DNA from 4 places in the Paenibacillus tundrae genome. Region 1 is predicted to be linked to each of the others. Evidence: predicted binding sites of a transcription regulator. Region 1 holds the regulator's gene; each other region holds the start of a gene.
What was found. The regulator Rex, encoded in region 1, represses fermentation and respiration genes when NADH is low (regulators of the CRP and FNR family bind a similar motif). The targets are predictions, from matches to a motif close to TTGTGAAATATTTCACAA.

Region 1 (4,950 bases):
GACCACCAATTTCTTCAAATGTCAGCTTGGATGGCCCTTTTTTCTTCCGTTTGCGCTCCTGACTTGCTCCAACGGTAATACCACCACGCATCTGCATCATGAACAGCAATCCACCGACCAACAATACAGCAAACAAAATTGGGATGATATTTACACCCACAAAAGCAAGAAAGATAATTAGCACTGGAACAAATCCAATTACAACTTCTTTAGTCCACTTAGGCATTTGGCCACACTCCTATCTGTCCTGGCACACGTGGTAGAATAATAAACTTGCTTGCGTCTCCATCTCGCAGACTGACGTATACGTTGTTATCATCCATAGCGGTATTTACTTTAATTCCATTGGTAGCCATCTTAGACAGCGTTGGTGTGATCTCGGTATATTGTTTGTTTTCCATCGCTTGAGCTACGGTGAACATCGCATCACCCCACCAATTTTCTAATGCCTCGTTGGAGTGATCAATAACGTCAAGTTTAAGGCTACGATTGCCAATAAGAGTCTGTCCTTCTTTGTGAATATATTGAACTAGTCTCCCCAAATCGACATCTGGTTCAAGATCAAGTTTCATTTGCACGCTATTGCGGTTAATAGTTAAATGAACATCATTGACTCCATCATACTGGGTAATCATTTTTTCGATCGGATTCTGCATGGCCACTTGGCGATACACAAACCAACCTCCAAACAACAGGACGGCAGAAATGACGACAGTTAAAGCAATCGGTAATACTTTTAGCTTCAAATGAGTTTCCCTCCCAAATTTGGCCTATACTAAGCCTGTAGGCGTCAATAAATTTGCAATCCAAGTCCTGTTCGTAATTAAACAGGATTTATTTGTCTTGTTTATTCATCATGTAATGTTGAATACATATCTGAGTATATCACATCGTATATACAATTTCGAAGGCTAAAATATGAATAAATTATTAATTTTAACTATTCAAATCCAATAGAATGACAAAAACACCAAAGAACCGTGCAGTCTGCTATCATCTGCCGGTACTTTGGTGCTTTATGGTACTATACGAGTTAGACTTCATTACAAGGAAGTAATGTTGGCAACTGTACAGTAGCTAGCTATTTGGTAATGTGTAGACTAAATCTACCTGTTCCCCATTGCTAAATCGATAGAAACGATAATAATTGTGGGTATCGTCATTATAATACACTTGCCATACGTAGATTCCGTTCACGACACCAGGCATAATACGCTTTATTTCTCCACCCGGTACCTCTGAGCTAAATCGATTGCGAATCTGGGTTTCAGACATGCCATTCTGAACCAGTTCACTGTGCACTACATCAGAGCCTGTTACCGGCTTGTTTGTATTGTCGAACTTCACCCATACGAGAACATCCTGCTTGTCCTTATTTTTACCTAGAAAGGTCCAATAGATGTTGTCTGCGCCATCTTTACCACCCCAGACATATTTACGGATATCTTGAGTGAACGTAATGTCTTGCTGCTGTGCAGCTTCAATAGCCATAGCTTCTTCATTGCGCTGATCCTGAGTGACATAGACATAATAACGTTGAAGTCCAAACAGGAGCAGAACTAGAACCAGCAACGATATCCAGATCCACTTCTTTTTTCTCTTCAAAAGCCGAACTTCCTTTCCTCTAAAACGCTACATGAATTAACGGGCAAGCAAACCATCAAATGCCGATTGAGACTCACGCAAGATGCGCTCTTCGTCCATTGTGAGACATTCGCCGTGTTTAATCACTTGTTTACCATCCACCCACACATGCTCCACGTCTTTCGCTGAAGCCGAATAGATGGTATGTGAGATTAGATCCGTATGCGGATAGAAATGAGCTTGTTCAATGTTAAGGGCGATAAAATCTGCCTTCATCCCCACTTCTAATAAACCCGTATCATCTAGGAAAATAGATTTGGCGCCATAAGCCGTTCCTAACAGAAGAGCTTCTCCAGCTGGTACAGCCGTTGGATCACCCGATACTCCTTTATGAATCAGAGCTGCCAGTCTCATCTCTTCAAACATATCCAGGTTGTTGTTGCTTGCAGGGCCATCGGTTCCCAAGGACACCATCACACCAGCTTTTAGAAGATCCGGTACACGAGCGACACCCGAAGCAAGCTTCAAGTTACTACCCGGATTATGGGAAACTGCAACATGATTTCGAGCCAAAATTTCAATTTCTTCATCATTCAGGTGTACGGCATGAGCAACAAGGGAAGGACGGGAGAAGAATCCCAGTTTCTCCAGATGAGCAACAGGACGAAGCCCATAATCAGTCACATTTTGCTCCACTTCTCGGATCGTTTCTGACATGTGTGTATGCAGAGGCAGATTCAAGTCGTGTGCAACTTGTACAAGCTTCTCTATGTAATCCGGCGGACATGTGTATGGAGCGTGCGGTGAGATAACCGTTGTGATGCGGCCATCCGCTTGTCCATGCCACTCACGGGCAAATGCAGCCGATTCTTCCAGCTTACGCATCTGCTCTTCTTCTGAACACAGACCAATAACTCCACGAGCCAGAGAAGCGCGAATACCGGATTGTTCTACCACTTTAGCCACTTGATCCATATGATCATACATATCGAGGAAAGCCGTAGTTCCTCCTTTTAGCATTTCTAACACAGATAGGGATGATCCCCAGTACACATCTTCAGCCGTCATTTTAGCTTCCATAGGCCACATTTTCTCCTGTAACCATACCTGCAGCGCTAGATCATCTCCATGTCCTCTTAGAAGTGACATTGCTGCATGACCATGCGTATTGATCAGACCCGGTAGGAAAAGAAGTCCTTTTCCATCCACTTTAGGCAGGCTCTCGTCCCCTTCCGGTAGCGTCTCACCAATATGCACAATCTTATCATTTTCCACAACCATATAACCTTGAACCACTTTCCAGTCCAAACCACTATTTACAGCAAATTTGCCGTTATGAATAACCCATTTATTTGTCGTCATCTTCCTCGTCGTCCTTTCCATTCTCCAGGTAATAAGCAAGGCTGAGTAGATCCGTCGTAAAGTCAGCATGGTGAATGCGAATATGCGGCGGCGTTTTCAAGATCGTTGGTGCAAAATTAAGTATAGCCTCAATACCCGACTCGACCAGTTGATCAGCTACATTCTGAGCTTCTGTATCTGGAACTGTAATTATGCCGATACGAATATTATCCTTTTGGACAGACTCTGATAATTCATTCATTGGTTGAACTTTCAAGCTATTAATCTGAGTACCAATCTTGGGACCGTAAGCATCGAATACGGCAACAATCTTCATGTTGTCTTTCAAGTATGCATTGTAATTAGACAAGGCGTGTCCAAGATTACCCGCACCAACCAATGCTACGTTGATTTGCTGATCGATCTTCAGGATGTGCCGAATTTTCTCGATCAAGTAGGAAACGTCATAGCCAATGCCTTTGCGACCAAAATCACCAAAATAGGCTAGATCCTTTCGGATCTGAGCTGGATTAAGATCCAAGCGTAGTCCTAGTTCTTGAGAAGAAACCGTAGTAACCTCACGTTGACTCAATTCACTCAAATAACGCAAGTAAACTGGCAAACGCCGCACGACAGCTTCTGATATTTTATCTGATTTCATTCGTTTACTCCCCTTTACCAATGTGACCCTGAAGATAGATTAAATAGGAGGCACCCTGCATGCCATACAAAATCACGGTTACGTGGACAGGATGCCTCAATGATATACATTATGATAGCAGTAATCTTTATTTCTCAATTATTGAATCTTATAAATTTTACAACTAATTGCGATCAGGGTGCAACGCTTGCGCGTATAGCCCTATTCCGATGCCTCATCAGTAGGCTGGTCTAACCACTCACGAATTCGTGGAACCATCTGTTCGGTCAGCATATGCTCCATTTTGGGACCTGGTAACGAATATAAGAAATACTTACCGTAATATGCTTCAATGACCCGTGTATCGTATACAATGACGATGCCTCTGTCCTTCGCTGTCCGTACAAGTCTTCCGAAGCCCTGCTTAAAACGAATAACAGCTTGTGGCACAGATAGCTTCATAAATGGATTTTTCTTCTGTTGTTGCAACAGCTCGCTTTTCGCTTCCAATAATGGATGATTAGGCGGCTGGAATGGCAATCTAACAATTGCCAGACAGGTGAGTGCTTCCCCTGGAATGTCTACCCCTTCCCAGAAGCTGCTGGTACCCAAAAGTACTGTTGCTTTGGCGTCTTGGAATCGGCGTGTGAGCTTCGAACGGCTACCACTATCCACCCCTTGACCGAGCAGCGAGATATCATTACCCGCCAAGGCCTCCTTGAGCGGATCATACACTTGTCTCAGCATCCGATATGACGTGAAGAGCACCATCATTCGTCCACGCGTCGCAATGGCCGTTTCGGCTAATGAATGCACCAACATATCAACAAAGTGTGCATCCCCTACGCTGCCTTTTAAACTTGGGAAATCACGTGGAATAACAAGCAAGGCCTGATCCCGATAACGGAACGGAGACGGTAGCAAGGACGTAAGCAGACGGTTATGGTCTGCTGCTTCCTGCAATCCTAGTTGCTCAATCATAAATTGGAATGACTTATCTACAGAAAGTGTAGCTGAAGTCAGAACAACGCTTTTCTTTTTGTCGAAGAACAATTCCTTCAGTTGTGCGCTGACATCTACAGGAACCGCATAGAGCTGTAGCGATTTACTTCGGAACTGTCCACTTGCTTCCATCCAATAAACGGTATTGACATCATCCATACGCATGAAGAAACGTAGATTCTCTTTGAGTAGGGCAAGATCCTTCAGAAGGCCTGTAATATCCGTAATCAAGCTATCGGATTGATAATCATCTTGTTCTTCCTTGATCTCAAGTAACAGCTTATCACCCTTACGAATCAAGTCACCTAACGTTACGTATATTTGATTCTCATCCTCTTGAAGCGCCTGCCACTTATCAGGCTTCTGCGACGGCTTCAATCGAA
Region 2 (4,950 bases), 180 kb from region 1:
GAATCTTGCTTGAAGCCGCAGTGAAGCATGGTGCTCCAGCCGACTGTATTCAGTGGATTGATGATCCATCCATGGATCGCACCAATGCCCTGATGAACCACAACGATGTGGCACTCATTCTGGCGACAGGTGGATCAGGCATGGTGCGAGCGGCATATAGCTGTGGTAAACCAGCACTGGGCGTAGGGCCAGGTAACGTACCTTGCTTCATTGAGAAAACGGCGGATATCAATCAGGCAGTGACGGATCTGATTTTGTCCAAATCATTTGATAATGGAATGATTTGTGCTTCCGAGCAAGCGGTTATTATTGAAGAGCCTATCTTCGACCAAGTCAAAAAGAAAATGATTGCCAATGGATGTTACTTCGTTAACAAGGATGAAGCAGCTAAGCTGACAGCTGGCGCTATCAATGTTGAGAAGTGTGCCGTGAACCCAGCGATTGTAGGTCAATCTGCAGTAGCAATTGCTCAAATGTGCGGTATTGAAGTTCCAGCAAGCACCAAAATCTTGGTTGCCGAAATCGAAGGTGTTGGCGTCAAATTCCCATTGTCTGCGGAAAAATTAAGCCCGGTACTAGCTTGTTACAAAGTCAAAACGGCAGCAGAAGGGATTGAACGTGCAGCAGAAGTCGTTGCCTTTGGCGGTATGGGACACTCATCGGTTATTCACTCCAACAATGAAGAAGTCGTTAACAAATTTGCAGATCGCCTGCAAACAGGACGTATCATCGTCAACTCACCTTCCACGCACGGAGCAATCGGCGATATCTACAACACGAATATGCCTTCGCTCACACTGGGATGTGGTTCATACGGACGTAACTCGACTTCGTCGAACGTAACTGCTGTCAACTTAATCAATGTGAAAAGGGTGGCTCGCCGTACCGTGAATATGCAATGGTTCAAAGTACCGAACAAGGTCTACTTCGAAAAAGGTGCGACGCAGTATCTCGCCAAAATGCCGGATATCACCCGTGTTGCAATTATTACGGATGCCATGATGGTGAAGCTCGGTTATGTGGAAAAAGTAGAGCATTATCTGCGCCAACGCCAAATGCCTGTAGCCATTGAAGTGTTCTCGGATGTTGAGCCGGATCCATCCACAACGACAGTAGATCGTGGAACCGAAATGATGCGCCGCTTCCAACCGGACTGCATTATCGCTCTCGGTGGCGGATCACCAATGGATGCTGCCAAAGCGATGTGGTTGTTCTATGAATATCCAGATACAGACTTTAACGATCTGAAGCAAAAGTTCATGGATATCCGCAAACGGATTTACAAATATCCAAGACTCGGCGTAAAAGCAAAATTTGTAGCGATCCCAACAACATCGGGTACGGGTTCGGAAGTGACATCATTTGCTGTTATCACAGATAAAAATCTAGGAAATACCAAATATCCACTGGCTGACTATGAGCTGACTCCTGACGTGGCGATCGTAGACCCTGAGTTTGTATACTCGCTGCCTAGAACAGCTGTAGCTGACACAGGTATGGACGTACTGACACATGCGATTGAAGCTTATGTATCTGTTATGGCGAATGACTATACGGATGGATTAGCGATCAAAGCCATTCAACTCGTGTTCCAGTACTTGGAGCAATCAGCATTACAAGGCGACAAACTGGCACGTGAGAAAATGCATAATGCTTCAACGATTGCCGGTATGGCATTTGCCAACGCATTCTTGGGTATTAACCACAGCTTGGCGCACAAATGGGGCGGTCAGTACCATACAGCCCATGGACGTACCAATGCGATTTTGATGCCACACGTTATTCGATACAACGCGAAAAAACCGACTAAATTCGCATCGTTCCCGAAATACTCGCACTTTGTGGCAGATGAACGATATGCCGAAATTGCCCGCATTCTCGGATTGCCTGCACGCACAACCGAAGAAGGGGTTAACAGCCTAATCAACGCTATACGCAAAATGAACAAAACATTGGGTATCGAGGAATCGTTCCAAGAAATTGGATTCGATGCAAAAGACTTCGAAGCACATGTAGACTATCTGGCTGATCGTGCCTTCGAAGACCAATGTACAACTGCGAATCCGAAGCTACCACTGGTAACAGAATTAGCAGATGTATACCGCAACGCATTCTACGGTAAGTTTGAATAATAATCATCCGAGTCATGCAACACTTGGTGAGGATGGGCAATAGGTTCAGGGTTCCCCGAAATGGGGAGCCCCGATTGCCGTATGTCTTGAGGAACACGCAATCCACGCTGTAGCAGGTAGAGCCAACAGTTCACAGCGAAAAGGAGATGGGCAGAAAAACGGAGCAGCGAAGCCCCCGCTTTTTCAGGAACTTCATCACTAATGTTCAGGCTCCAGATTGAGAGGGAGCCGCTCATCTTTTAAAAATGCAACACGGAATCCGTGATGTGGCAGTTTGAACCACCCGTTCACACGTTACGGAAAGGGCAGAAAAACGGAGGAGCGAAGCCTCCGCTTTTTCAGGAACCTCATCACTAATGTTCCGGCTCCAGATCGAAGAGGAGCCATTCATCTTTTAAAAAGATGAAACGAGGAGTCACGATGTGTCAGTTGGAACCAATGCGTACACGTTACGGAAAGGGCAAAAAAACGGAGGAGCGAAGCCCCCGCTTTTGCAGGAACTTCATCACTAAGCTCGGGCTCCAGATCGAAGAGGAGCCACTCATCTTTTAAAAAGATGCAACACGGAATCCGTGATGTGGCAGTTTGAACAACCCGTTCACACGTTAACGGAGAGGACAGAAAAAACCTGAAGAAGCGAAGCGCTCGCCTAAAAGCTTTCTGAAAGAAAGCTACATCGGAAGCATAAGCTATTCCCGGATTTTCACCTTTGAGAAAGTAAATTGAAAAATCCGGGAATAACAGCGATCGGAAGGTTGTTCTGTCAGCGGAGTGGCCAGTGTGAACCATTTCCCACGGTTCAACATGACACACCGCAGGTGGAGTGCGTTAGTTCACTGACTTTGTGATAAAAATCACAGATGGTGAAATCGCCACGACGTATACTGAAAATGTAAGAAAAACATTCATTCCGCGGTTCCGGTTCCCAAGTAGAGAGAACGTGTTCCGGTTTATGTGAAACAATTCACATTAATCGCGGCTCTGGACACACAATGATACGAAGACGCAGCATGTTATGTGTCCAGAAATCCAAATTAGTGGAGGGATTACGATGTCGGTGATCGAAAAAGATGTCAAACAACAAACAGGCTGGAGAAACTTTACCAAAGGAACTTGGACTAAAACCGTTAATGTGAATGACTTTTTGGAACACAATTTGTCTCCTTATTATGGAGATGAAGCATTTCTCGAAGGTGCAACCCAGAATACAAAAGAATTGTGGGATATCGTATCTGATCTGACCAAAAAAGAACGGGATAACGGTGGTGTCCTTGACGTAGACGTAAATACGCCTGCGACAATTACTTCTCACCAACCTGGTTATCTGGATCAATCCAAAGAACAAATTGTCGGCGTTCAGACCGATGCTCCATTCAAACGTTCCATTCAGCCATTCGGCGGAATTCGCATGATGATTGATGCATGTGAAGCATATGGCTTCGAAATGCCTCAAGGCGTCATTGATATATTCACAAACATTCGTAAAACACATAACCAAGGTGTATTCGACGCTTATACTTCTGATATGCGTGCAGCGCGTAAAGCAGGGATCATTACAGGATTACCAGATGCTTATGGTCGTGGCCGGATCATCGGGGACTACCGCCGGGTAGCATTGTATGGGGTGGACTTCCTGATTCGTAACAAAAAAGGCGAATTGAACGCCTTGGAAGTAGATGTTATTGATGAAGATGTTATCCGTCTGCGCGAAGAGTTGTCTGAACAGATTCGTGCTCTACAAGAACTGAAACAATTGGGCGAAATGCACGGTTTCGATATTTCCTTACCAGCAACAACAGCAAAAGAAGCGTTCCAATGGTTGTATTTCGGTTACCTCGCAGCGATCAAAGAGCAGAATGGTGCTGCAATGTCACTGGGACGTGTATCATCCTTCCTGGATATCTACATTGAACGTGATCTACAAGAAGGTATTCTGACGGAAGAACAGGCTCAAGAGCTGGTTGACCATTTTGTTATGAAGCTGCGGATCGTGAAATTCTTGCGTACGCCGGACTATAACGAACTATTCAGTGGAGACCCAACTTGGGTGACTGAGTCCATCGGCGGTATGTCTGTAAATGGAGAGACACGTGTAACCAAAAACAGCTTCCGTTTCCTGCACACGCTGCATAACCTGGGACCTGCACCGGAACCAAACTTGACTGTACTATGGTCTACTAAATTGCCGGAAGCATTCAAAGAATATTGCAGTAAAGTATCTATCGAAACGAGCTCGATCCAATATGAGAATGACGATCTGATGCGTCCGATCTATGGCGATGACTACGGTATTGCCTGCTGCGTATCTGCAATGAAGATCGGGAAACAAATGCAATTCTTCGGCGCACGTGCGAACCTTGCAAAAGCTCTCTTGTATGCAATCAACGGTGGCCGTGACGAGAAGTCCGGAGCACAAGTAGGGCCTGAATACCCTGCCATTACAAGCGAAGTGCTGGATTACAATGAAGTAATGAAACGCTTCAAACCGATGATGGAATGGCTGGCGAAACTGTACATGAACACCCTTAACGTCATCCATTACATGCACGATAAATATAGCTACGAGCGGATTGAAATGGCATTGCATGACCGTGACATTGTTCGCACGATGGCTTGTGGTATTGCAGGTCTCTCCGTTGCAGCAGATTCACTCAGTGCAATCAAATATGCCAAAGTAAAACCGATTCGTAACGAACAAGGCATTGCCGTTGATTTTGAAATTGAAGGAGAATTCCCTTGTTACGGTAACAATGAAGACAGCGTAGATAGCATTGCCGTTGAACTGGTTGAGAGCTTCATGGGCATGATTCGTAAGCAC
Region 3 (4,950 bases), 3.1 Mb from region 1:
AGGTCAATCATGACTCTGAATCCAAAATCATTTACACGAGAAGCCAGCTCGATGACCTCTTCCGTGCTGCTGTGACCATCAGAAGGGTGATCCGAAGGATTAACGAAGGCGCGCAAGCGGATCGAATCCACGCCGTGATCCTTAATTATTTGGAGAAGATCTTCCTCTTTTCCTTTGTCATCATAAAACTTCTGCCCTTGAGCCTCCAATTGCGGTAGCCAGCTTACATCTGCACCTTTGGCAAAAGTTGGAGCTGAATCAGTGGTTGTGGCATTCGCCTTGGCCGGCGCGTTGAAGAGGGTAAAAGATACTAGTAGTGCAAGTGTAGCAGACATGATTCGTTTTCTTGTGTTCAAGTCGTGACCTCCTTAACATTCATTGTTTAATCGTGGGTTTCTGTATGTAACGCTCCTTTCCTTAATTTTTGTTATCATTATCCAGTTTATTGAAATGGAATACGCTTTCAAATTGTGCTATGCAACGAAAAGCTATACTTTTGCAATGTATGTATTGATTATTTCGACAGATACTCAGTCATCCGAATTGGAAGCCTGTCATGTTCTATGCATACATCATGAATGTGGTGGTAATTATAACCTTTACAAGCGTCACCAACACAGTTAATCCACAGGAATGGAGCATCCAACGTGCCAGAATGGTTAGAGGTCACATTTCGAACGTTATCTGCAGTCACAGTTATATTTTTCATTACGAAAATTCTAGGAAAGCGCCAAATTTCTGAATTATCTTTATTTGAGTATATTACGGGGATTACCTTAGGTAACTTGGTGGGGTATATTTCGTTAGATACAGATACGAAGTGGTATTTAGGTTTTCTTGCGGTATTTGTATGGGTTGCCGTGTCTGCAGGTGCAGAGTACTTAACGATGAAAAGTAAAAAGTTTCGAGATATTGTGGACGGGAAATCAACAATTCTTATTGAAAATGGAGCAGTGATCGAAAAAGCGCTAGCGAAAGAACGCTTGACGATTGATGAATTTCTGGAGCAGCTTCGTAAAAAAGATGTATTTCGAGTTGCCGATGTGGAGTTTGCCGTAATGGAACAGAGTGGAGATATCAGTGTCATGTTAAAAAATGAATACCAGCCCCTTACAGCCAATGCGTTGGGCTATCAGATTTCTGCTGAACAGGAACCAAGAACGATCATCATGGATGGGCATATCTTGCCAGATACTTTACAAGTAACAGGACATAACGAAGAGTGGGTACAAAAAGAGCTGCGCAAGCTTGGTTTGAATTTGGGACAAGTTTTTATTGGTCAGGTGGATAGCAAGGGTGAACTTACAATACAGACGGGTGCAGATTCGTTACCTAAAGCGGCAAATTCCAATCCAAAGGATCAAATAACGGAATTAGTTAAAAGACTACAGGACGATTTAATGATGAAAAAACAACTTGCCACCAACGATAAGGATCGCCTCAAATACCAAGAAGCACTAGACCAATTTCAAACGGCAATGCATGCTTATCAAAAACAACAATAATTACACCTTTTCAAAATGAAATGAAGGCAAAAGAAGATTTTGAAGCAGTCATTCTGGCAAAAGATCAGTCAACGATAACGATAGCTGTTACCACGAGTGATCATGCTGAGCAACAGTATAGACTTGTCACTTCAGGCATTAATTATCACGCTGAAGTTGGTGACGAAGTAAGGGTATGGACAACAGGTATGTATGAAGAGAGCAACCCCATACAAGGGAAAGCAACCAAAGTTGAACGAGTGAAGTAAACGTGTAAAGAGCCGCTAATCCTATGATTAGCGGCTTTTTTGTGCTTCAGAGATATGCCAAGCCCTGCGGATAAACAAGTCAATAGCTCTAAAGGGTAATTTAGTTCATTTTCATAGATTAGTTGAAAAGGGGTGACTGTTCCTTGTCTATTTCATGTCAAGGAAGTGACTGCAATTGTATCATTCACAATTGCAGATATAATAATTTTATATATTGGCATGGGATGTATAGGACTGCGAGAGTGGGATAATTTAAGCAGTAATCATGTTGATGATTTCGGAATGCATCCTTGCATCTTGATATGTGAAATTTTTCTCGTACTTTATCTGTATTGGGTTCTTAAGTGAAAAATGAAAACGGAGGTGACAGAGGTATGGAGTTAGATACGGTGTTATGGAGCAGGCTTGTGACAGGCTTAACGCTCGGATTCCACGTGATCTTTGCAACACTTGGCGTAGGTGTGCCTCTAATGATTGCTATTGCTGAGTTCATTGGCATTCGGAAGAAGGATAACCATTACATACTTATGGCGAAAAGGTGGTCACGAGGATTTGTCATTTCCGTGGCGGTAGGTGTCGTGACAGGAACAGCGATATCTCTACAGCTTGCCTTGGTATGGCCGAATTTCATGAAGTTAGCCGGAAATGTCATTGCATTACCATTATTTATGGAAGTGTTCGCGTTCTTCTTCGAAGCGATCTTCCTAGGCATTTATCTGTATACGTGGGATCGATTCAAGAACCCGTATATTCACTGGTTGTTAACCATTCCGGTTGTGGCCGGAGCAGGGATGTCGGCTGTTTTTATTACAACCGTGAACGGATTCATGAACCAACCTGAAGGATTTGTCATGGAGGCAGGCCAGTTCATCGCGGTTAACCCTGTGCAAGCGATGCTGAACACAGCAACGTTCTCCAAGGTATTCCATGTGTTAAGCTCAGCTTATTTGACGGGAGCGGCTCTGCTGGCCGGGATTGCTGCCCTTGCCATGCTGAGAAAAGGTGTTTCTGCGTACCACAAGAAAGGCTTGAATCTGATGATGGCTGTTGTTTTGGTATTCAGCTTGCTGAACACACTCGCTGGAGATGTATCTGCCAAATTTTTGGCTGAACATCAACCGGAGAAGCTTGCTGCAGCAGAATGGCATTTTGAGACAGAGAGCGGTGCAGATTTAATTTTACTCGGATGGCTGAACGCGGAACATGAGATTATAGGGGCTCTTCACTTGCCTAAATTGCTCAGTTTCCTCGCCTTTGGAGACTTTAACGCCGAAGTGACGGGGCTGAATGAATTTCCACCGGATGAACAGCCGCCACTGCTGGTGCATTATTTATTCGATGTGATGGCTGGAATTGGATTCGCTCTACTTGCGATCTCCAGTCTATATTTCCTGTTGGTGTTCTGGAAGAAGCGTAATCAGTTCAACCATTGGATGCTTCGCCTCGTCGCGCTGAGTGCTCCACTTGCGTTTCTTGCCGTTGAGATGGGCTGGTTCTATGCAGAGGTGGGACGACAGCCATGGATCATTCGAGGTTATATGCGGGTGGAAGAAGCGGCTACTACATCCCCAAGTGTGAGAGTATTATTTTTTGTTTTCCTACTGTTGTACATCGTGCTCGGAGTTATATGTGTTCTTGTATTAAGACGTCTGTTTAACAATAATCCTGCTGATCTTGAGATGGAGAAATGGATGAAGGCGAAACAGGATCAATCTGCGGATCAAGGAGGGCATGCCTGATGAGTTATGAATTAATCGGAATTTCGGTACTCTGGCTGTTCTTGTATGGCTATCTCATCGTAGCTTCTATTGATTTCGGCGCAGGGTTTTTTGCCTTCTATGCTCGTTTGACGAAGCAGGATCACTTGATTAATCGTCTGATCTCCCGTTATCTATCGCCCGTCTGGGAGATCACCAATGTGTTTTTTGTATTTTTCTACATCGGTATTGTCGGGTTTTTCCCGGACACCGCTTCCTATTATGGCGCCGCACTGATCGTGCCGGGGAGTATTGCCATCATTCTGCTTGCCATTCGTGGCTCGTTCTATGCTTTTGAGAATTATGGTTCCAAAAACAATATCGTGTACCTGTTCTTATACGGAGCTACCGGTTTGCTTATTCCTGCATCGCTGTCCGTGGCACTGACATTGTCGGAAGGTGGATTTATTTTGAAACAAGGCGAGACCGTTACACTGGACTATTGGGCGCTGTTTACCAACCCATTATCGTGGAGCATCGTTGGACTGGCGATTGTCTCTGTCCTATTTATCAGCGGATCGTTTCTAACCTTTTATGCATCACGGGCTGAGGATCAAGGGGCACTTAAGCTGATGCGGAACTATGCTTTGTTCTGGAGTACACCGACCATCATTCTCGCACTGACTGCATTCATATATTTGGGTCAACACAATGAGCGTCATTTTCAAAATATGATGGATCTATGGTGGCTGCTTGCACTTTCCGTTGCTTTCTTCATGGTTGCTATGTGGCTGCTGTATAACGGACGTAGATATGGACTTGCGTTTATTTGCATCATGCTTCAATTTTTCTGTGCCTTTTTCGCTTACGGGATTGGTCAATATCCTTATATTCTTGATCCCTATATCACGATTCAGAGTAGCGCGACATCACCAGCCATGGGCTTCGCACTTGTCGTTGTATTTATCGGGGGGCTGTGCTTGTTGATTCCATCTCTTATTCTGGTCTTCAAGCTGTTCCTTTTCGATGCGGATTACGTCAAAGGGAAAAAATAAAAGGAGGAGCGTACTGTGAAAAGGAAATCGAGTCTGATTGCTCAGCAAATGTCATTACATCGAAGAAGCAGGCTTCTCCTTGCGCTTATGTCTCTGGCATTGGGAATAGCGATTATAAGCCAGGCTACACTTATGGCTGAAGCAGTCCAGCGAATCTTTGTAGAGAAAGCTTCCTTTGCATCAGTAGTGATGCTGCTCGGTATATTGCTGGCTGTTATGGCTCTGCGCACGCTGTTATCGTATGGCAATGGAAAGGTCGGCTTGCATATGGCTGCCCAGGCCAAGACGCATATGCGAGCTAAGGTGCTGCAAAACCTGACCCATGCTTCCATGTCTTCAACCCTGCACGGACAGACGGGAGGGAAGGTCAGTGTTGCGCTGGATGCGGTAGATGAGGCGGATAGTTATTTCAGTCAGTACATGCCGCGCATGATGGAGGCAGCGA
Region 4 (4,950 bases), 1.9 Mb from region 1:
AATTATGGATTTCCACTCTTGGTTTACGTTAAAGCAGGGGTAAAACTAACCCATTTTGTGTTGTCATTTGAAGCAATGCAGATCATCATATCGGAGCATAAAGGGCTTGTTTTCAGGGGAAAATAACGTTGTGAACCCATGCAATACACGCATAGCCATTACCCAGGGCGAGGGATCATATCAATAGCAGGCCAGCCGAGTTAAACTGCATTTCGACAATTTTTTTTAGAAACCTATTGCAATGTGAAAAAGATCACATTATAATGAGTGTATAAAGTGAAATAAATCACATGAACAGCATCGACAAAGTAGTGAAATATTTCACAAATTAAATTAACATTATAAATCCTATAATTTTTCATACACTCAAGGAGGAATTTTAAATGAAAATCGCAGTTATCGGATGTACACACGCAGGAACCGCAGCTATTGTTAACACCGCCAAATTGTATCCAGACGCAACAATCACCGTGTACGAGCGCAATGACAACATCTCCTTCTTATCTTGTGGTATTGCGCTATATGTTGGTGGCGTGGTGAAAGATCCGGATGGACTGTTCTACTCGTCCCCGAACCAGCTCGCTGATCTGGGCGTTGTAACCAAAATGCTGCATGAAGTTACAGCCGTTGATACGGCTAATCACAAACTTCAGGCTAAAAACCTGCAAACAGGGGAAGAATTCGAAGATACTTTCGATAAGCTCATTGTCACTACAGGGTCATGGCCGGTTATTCCGAAGCTGGAAGGTATTGAGATGGATAACATCTTGCTCTGCAAAAACTATAACCACTCCAATACCATTATCGAAAAAGCCAAAGACGCCAAACGTATCACTGTTGTAGGTGCAGGTTACATCGGTATTGAATTGGTGGAAGCTTTCCAAATGAACGGTAAGGAAGTCACCTTGATTGATAGCGTAGATCGTATTTTGAATAAATACCTTGATCCTGAATTTACAGATGCCATCGAAGACACGCTGACTAGCCGCGGTATTAAGCTGGCATTGGGTCAGACGGTACAGAAATTTACCGGTGAGAATGGCAAAGTGAGCAAAGTTATTACATCCAAAGGTGAGTTTGAAACGGATCTCGTTATCCTGTGCATCGGCTTCCGCCCGAATACGGAGCTGCTCAAAGGTCAGGTGGATATGCTGCCGAATGGCGCTATCATTGTAGATAAATATATGCAAACAAGTCAGAAAGATGTCTTCGCCGCAGGCGATAGCTGTGCAATTCATTACAACCCAACAGGTAAAGCATCTTACATCCCACTGGCAACCAATGCTGTACGGATGGGAACACTCGTAGCGCGTAACTTGGTTCGTCCTACAACACCTTATATGGGCACACAGGGTACGTCGGGTATCAAAATTTACGATCAAAACATTGCAGGTACAGGTATGACCGAAACATCTGCAGCAGATGAAGGTCTGGTGGTTGAGGCTGTCGTCTTGGAGGATAGCTACCGTCCGGAGTTCATGCCAACAGCTGAGAAGCTGCTGCTCAAAGTGGTCTATGAACAAGCAACTCGCCGCATTGTTGGTGCACAAGTGATGTCCCAAGTGGATCTGACACAATCGATCAATACCATCTCGGTCTGCATTCAAAACAACATGACGGTAGATGAGCTCGCGTTCATCGACTTCTTCTTCCAGCCACATTACAACAAACCGTGGAACTTCTTGAACACAGCTGGATTGCAAGCTCTACCTCCAATTGAAGTGAAAGCACCAGCGTTGGTGTAAGCAAGCTCGAATTACTGGATGTCATAAAAGTAAATCAGGAACTAATCGAAGGAACTAATCAAACCAAAAGGCTGGCGAGCAATCGCTGGCTTTTTTGGTTGTTCTGAGAGAAGTAGCATGTTCTCTATTTAGCTGGAGATAGACGAACCATAGCATGTAGGATGTGCTATACGTTTCAAAGTCACCTCAAAAATTCTAACGAACTCAGGTGAGCTTATAACCTATATTTGAGCAATGTTAGAGTTGTAACGAACCTCAGCAGTCCTATTTCACGAAAAAGCCTGATATAGTGTCCGGATTCCTCCAAATGATCACAATAAGGTGTACTGAGTTCGTTAGATACCGGATCGGTGCAAAATCGGCCAAATAACGTGTCTCATGTTCGTAAGATATAAATCCGAAATTGTTTAGCCCCACTAGGTGCAGCACCAGAGCTAATATTATGAAGTGAAGAACTCATCTTCAGTCATCATTATAAGGAACCGTAATTCAATCATCGTTGAGACTCTCCTTTAGAGCCTTCTTTACGAATATCATTTTCGCTTCAGTGTAAATGCAGTTTTTTTGTTCAAGAATTGCAGTCTGATAAAGAATGAGGATTCGAACTGAAATGAAAAAAGCATTAAACTACTCCTTTCTGAAGTAAAAATAACTTATGAAACGGTGAAAACGATCAATAACTAAAAATGCATCTATTCTTTGTGATTATTTGCACAAAGTTTTATCTCCAGCCAAGATACAATTAGATCAGACAGTTCAGACAGTGAAGCTGTAACTATTCACACATGAACTGAAGAACGTTCCATTCAATATGAGAAGTAAAGGAGAGAATGGCGATGGCGGTCAAAACACCTCTTGAGGTTGCACAATACACGGTGCAGAGCGGGATTAAGAAGGCTCACAATCCTGTTTTATCTGTACTTATCCTTGGTTTTATGGCAGGGGCGTTTATATCTCTAGGATTTCTGCTGAACATACGGGTGATTGCTTCTGCTCCGGCAGAGTGGGGTAGCCTTGTGAACCTAATCGGTGCATCTGTCTTCCCATTAGGTCTTATTCTGGTGCTTATTGGCGGCGGAGAGTTACTGACTGGCAATATGATGGCGGTACCTCTAGCTACAATCGCACGTAAACTATCGGTGGGCAGCATGCTCAAGAACCTGACTTTGGTGACGATTGGGAACTTTCTAGGAGCAATCTTCGTGGCTTATGCGTTTGGTCATGTGTTAGGGCTAACGAGTGAGGGCGTATATCTAGCGAAGGTTGTAGATATGGCGGGACATAAGCTGCATGACGGATTCTTGCAAGCCTTCATCTCCGGCATTGGTTGCAACTGGCTGGTGGCTCTGGCAGTGTGGTTGTGCTACGCAGCAGATACGATGAGTGGTAAAGTGCTCGGCATATGGTTTCCTACGATGGCCTTTGTTGCGATCGGCTTCCAGCACGTTGTAGCGAATATGTTCTTAATTCCTGCAGCGATTTTCGAAGGGCATTATTCGTGGGCACAATACATCATGAACTTCATTCCGGTATGGCTGGGTAATCTGACGGGTGGTGCTCTGTTTGTCGCGGCAGCTTACTATATGGTGTATCTTCGTCAAAGCGAGTCCGAAGTGAAGCCGGAGTTAAAAATGGCAGTCGAGCCTGATGCTAGACCGATGCTAAGCAAACAGGCGTAACATGATATCAAGGAAGTATGACAGTGCAGACGATCTTGTCTCGTTCTAGATCACGGTGAGCAACCCCGTGGCAGAGCGGAAACGAGATCGTTTTTTCATGTTTATTTTTGTCGGTGGGGCAGAGTTAAGGTTATTTTGTCATCGAAGTGACAGCTACAAATAATCATGCGTTTAGTTTTATATAATATATAAATACACAAAATAAATTCGCCATGACAAGGTTCGGGGGAACGAAACCTGTTCATGGCGAATTTCGGGAGTGGTCCATGATATGGCATGAGGAGGAAGTGGGGAAACACTAGCCTAATGCCTTGTTTTTTATTTACCCCTGAATCTGGAGAATGAATCATAAGCAAAAAACTTTTTTTGCAAAATAATGGCGTCTTGTGTAGATGAGAAAATGAACTGTTCTCTTTACGGTAACGCACCAGAGAAGATATGATAGAGAGATAGCTTTTACAGGGGAGGAACTTCAACATGATTAATCAGGAGAATGGTGTATTTCCGGCAGTTTGTCCACTTGATTGCCCGGATACATGCGGTCTGCTGTTACATAAAGAGAACGGAAAAATTGTAAAGGTCGTGGGAAACCCCGATCATCCAATCACCAAGGGTGCTATCTGCAATAAAGTTAGAAATATGACCGAGCGTGTATATCACCCTGAGCGGCTTCAATATCCGATGAGACGGGTTGGCGCCAAGGGTGAAGGCAAGTTCGAACAGATTAGCTGGGATGAAGCGATTGGCGAGATTACGTCCAAATTCAGTTCCATTGCGGAGACCTACGGATCAGAGAGCATTCTGCCGTACAGCTTCTATGGCAATATGGGCATTCTCGGCGTTGACGGTATGGATCGACGTTTCTTCAACGCACTTGGAGCGAGCATGCTGGAGCAGACAATCTGTAATGCGGCGGGCAATACCGGCTGGAAATATACAATGGGCGCTAATCAAGGGACAATCCCAGAGGATACCGAGCATGCGGATCTCATCATCGTATGGGGAGGCAACATTGTCAGCACGAATATGCATCAGGTTGTACTCGCAGAGAAAGCTCGCAAGAAGGGCGCTCAGATTGTTGTCATCGACGTACATCGCAACCGTACCGCTCAATGGGGAGACTGGTTTATCCCGCTCTACCCGGGTACAGACAGTGCGCTAGCACTGGGAGTCATGCATGTGTTGTTTGAACGTGAGATGGCGAATGAAGCCTTTATGCAAAAGTATACCGTAGGACATGAGGCACTGCGTGATCATGTTCAAAGTTATACCCCAGAGCGTGTAGCACGCATTACCGGCGTGCCGGAAGCTGACATCGTGAAGCTGGCTGAGCTGTACGGCAAGGCGAACGCAGCGCATATTCATATCGGCAATGGCCTCCAGCATCATGATCATGGTGGGATGAGTGTGCGCAGCATATCTTGTCTGCCTGCGATTACAGGCCACTGGTTGCAGCGCGGCGGCGGTGCCGTGCGCACGAATAGCTATGCGAGCACCAATAGCGATGCATTGGAGCGTCCAGATCT

Region 2: the regulator Rex is predicted to act here: its motif matches at 3,085-3,102, upstream of pflB (formate C-acetyltransferase).
Region 3: the regulator Rex is predicted to act here: its motif matches at 2,056-2,073, upstream of V6W81_RS02965 (cytochrome ubiquinol oxidase subunit I).
Region 4: the regulator Rex is predicted to act here: its motif matches at 2,445-2,462, upstream of V6W81_RS26835 (formate/nitrite transporter family protein).

What each region holds. Positions count from the first base shown of each region.
Region 1 is NZ_CP145605.1:4,106,888-4,111,837, forward strand. It holds gene V6W81_RS18330 (AAA family ATPase) at 1-226, opposite strand, end outside; gene V6W81_RS18335 (hypothetical protein) at 219-746, opposite strand; gene V6W81_RS18340 (hypothetical protein) at 1,078-1,605, opposite strand; gene V6W81_RS18345 (amidohydrolase) at 1,642-2,946, opposite strand; gene V6W81_RS18350 (redox-sensing transcriptional repressor Rex) at 2,933-3,586, opposite strand; gene dinG (ATP-dependent DNA helicase DinG) at 3,788-4,950, opposite strand, start outside.
Region 2 is NZ_CP145605.1:4,288,279-4,293,228, reverse strand. It holds gene adhE (bifunctional acetaldehyde-CoA/alcohol dehydrogenase) at 1-2,132, shown strand, start outside; gene pflB (formate C-acetyltransferase) at 3,184-4,950, shown strand, end outside.
Region 3 is NZ_CP145605.1:635,398-640,347, forward strand. It holds gene V6W81_RS02950 (glycosyl hydrolase 53 family protein) at 1-356, opposite strand, end outside; gene V6W81_RS02955 (DUF421 domain-containing protein) at 648-1,505, shown strand; gene V6W81_RS02960 (DUF3221 domain-containing protein) at 1,526-1,753, shown strand; gene V6W81_RS02965 (cytochrome ubiquinol oxidase subunit I) at 2,128-3,492, shown strand; gene V6W81_RS02970 (cytochrome d ubiquinol oxidase subunit II) at 3,492-4,505, shown strand; gene cydD (thiol reductant ABC exporter subunit CydD) at 4,521-4,950, shown strand, end outside.
Region 4 is NZ_CP145605.1:5,990,808-5,995,757, reverse strand. It holds gene V6W81_RS26840 (FAD-dependent oxidoreductase) at 384-1,745, shown strand; gene V6W81_RS26835 (formate/nitrite transporter family protein) at 2,582-3,424, shown strand; gene V6W81_RS26830 (molybdopterin-containing oxidoreductase family protein) at 3,902-4,950, shown strand, end outside.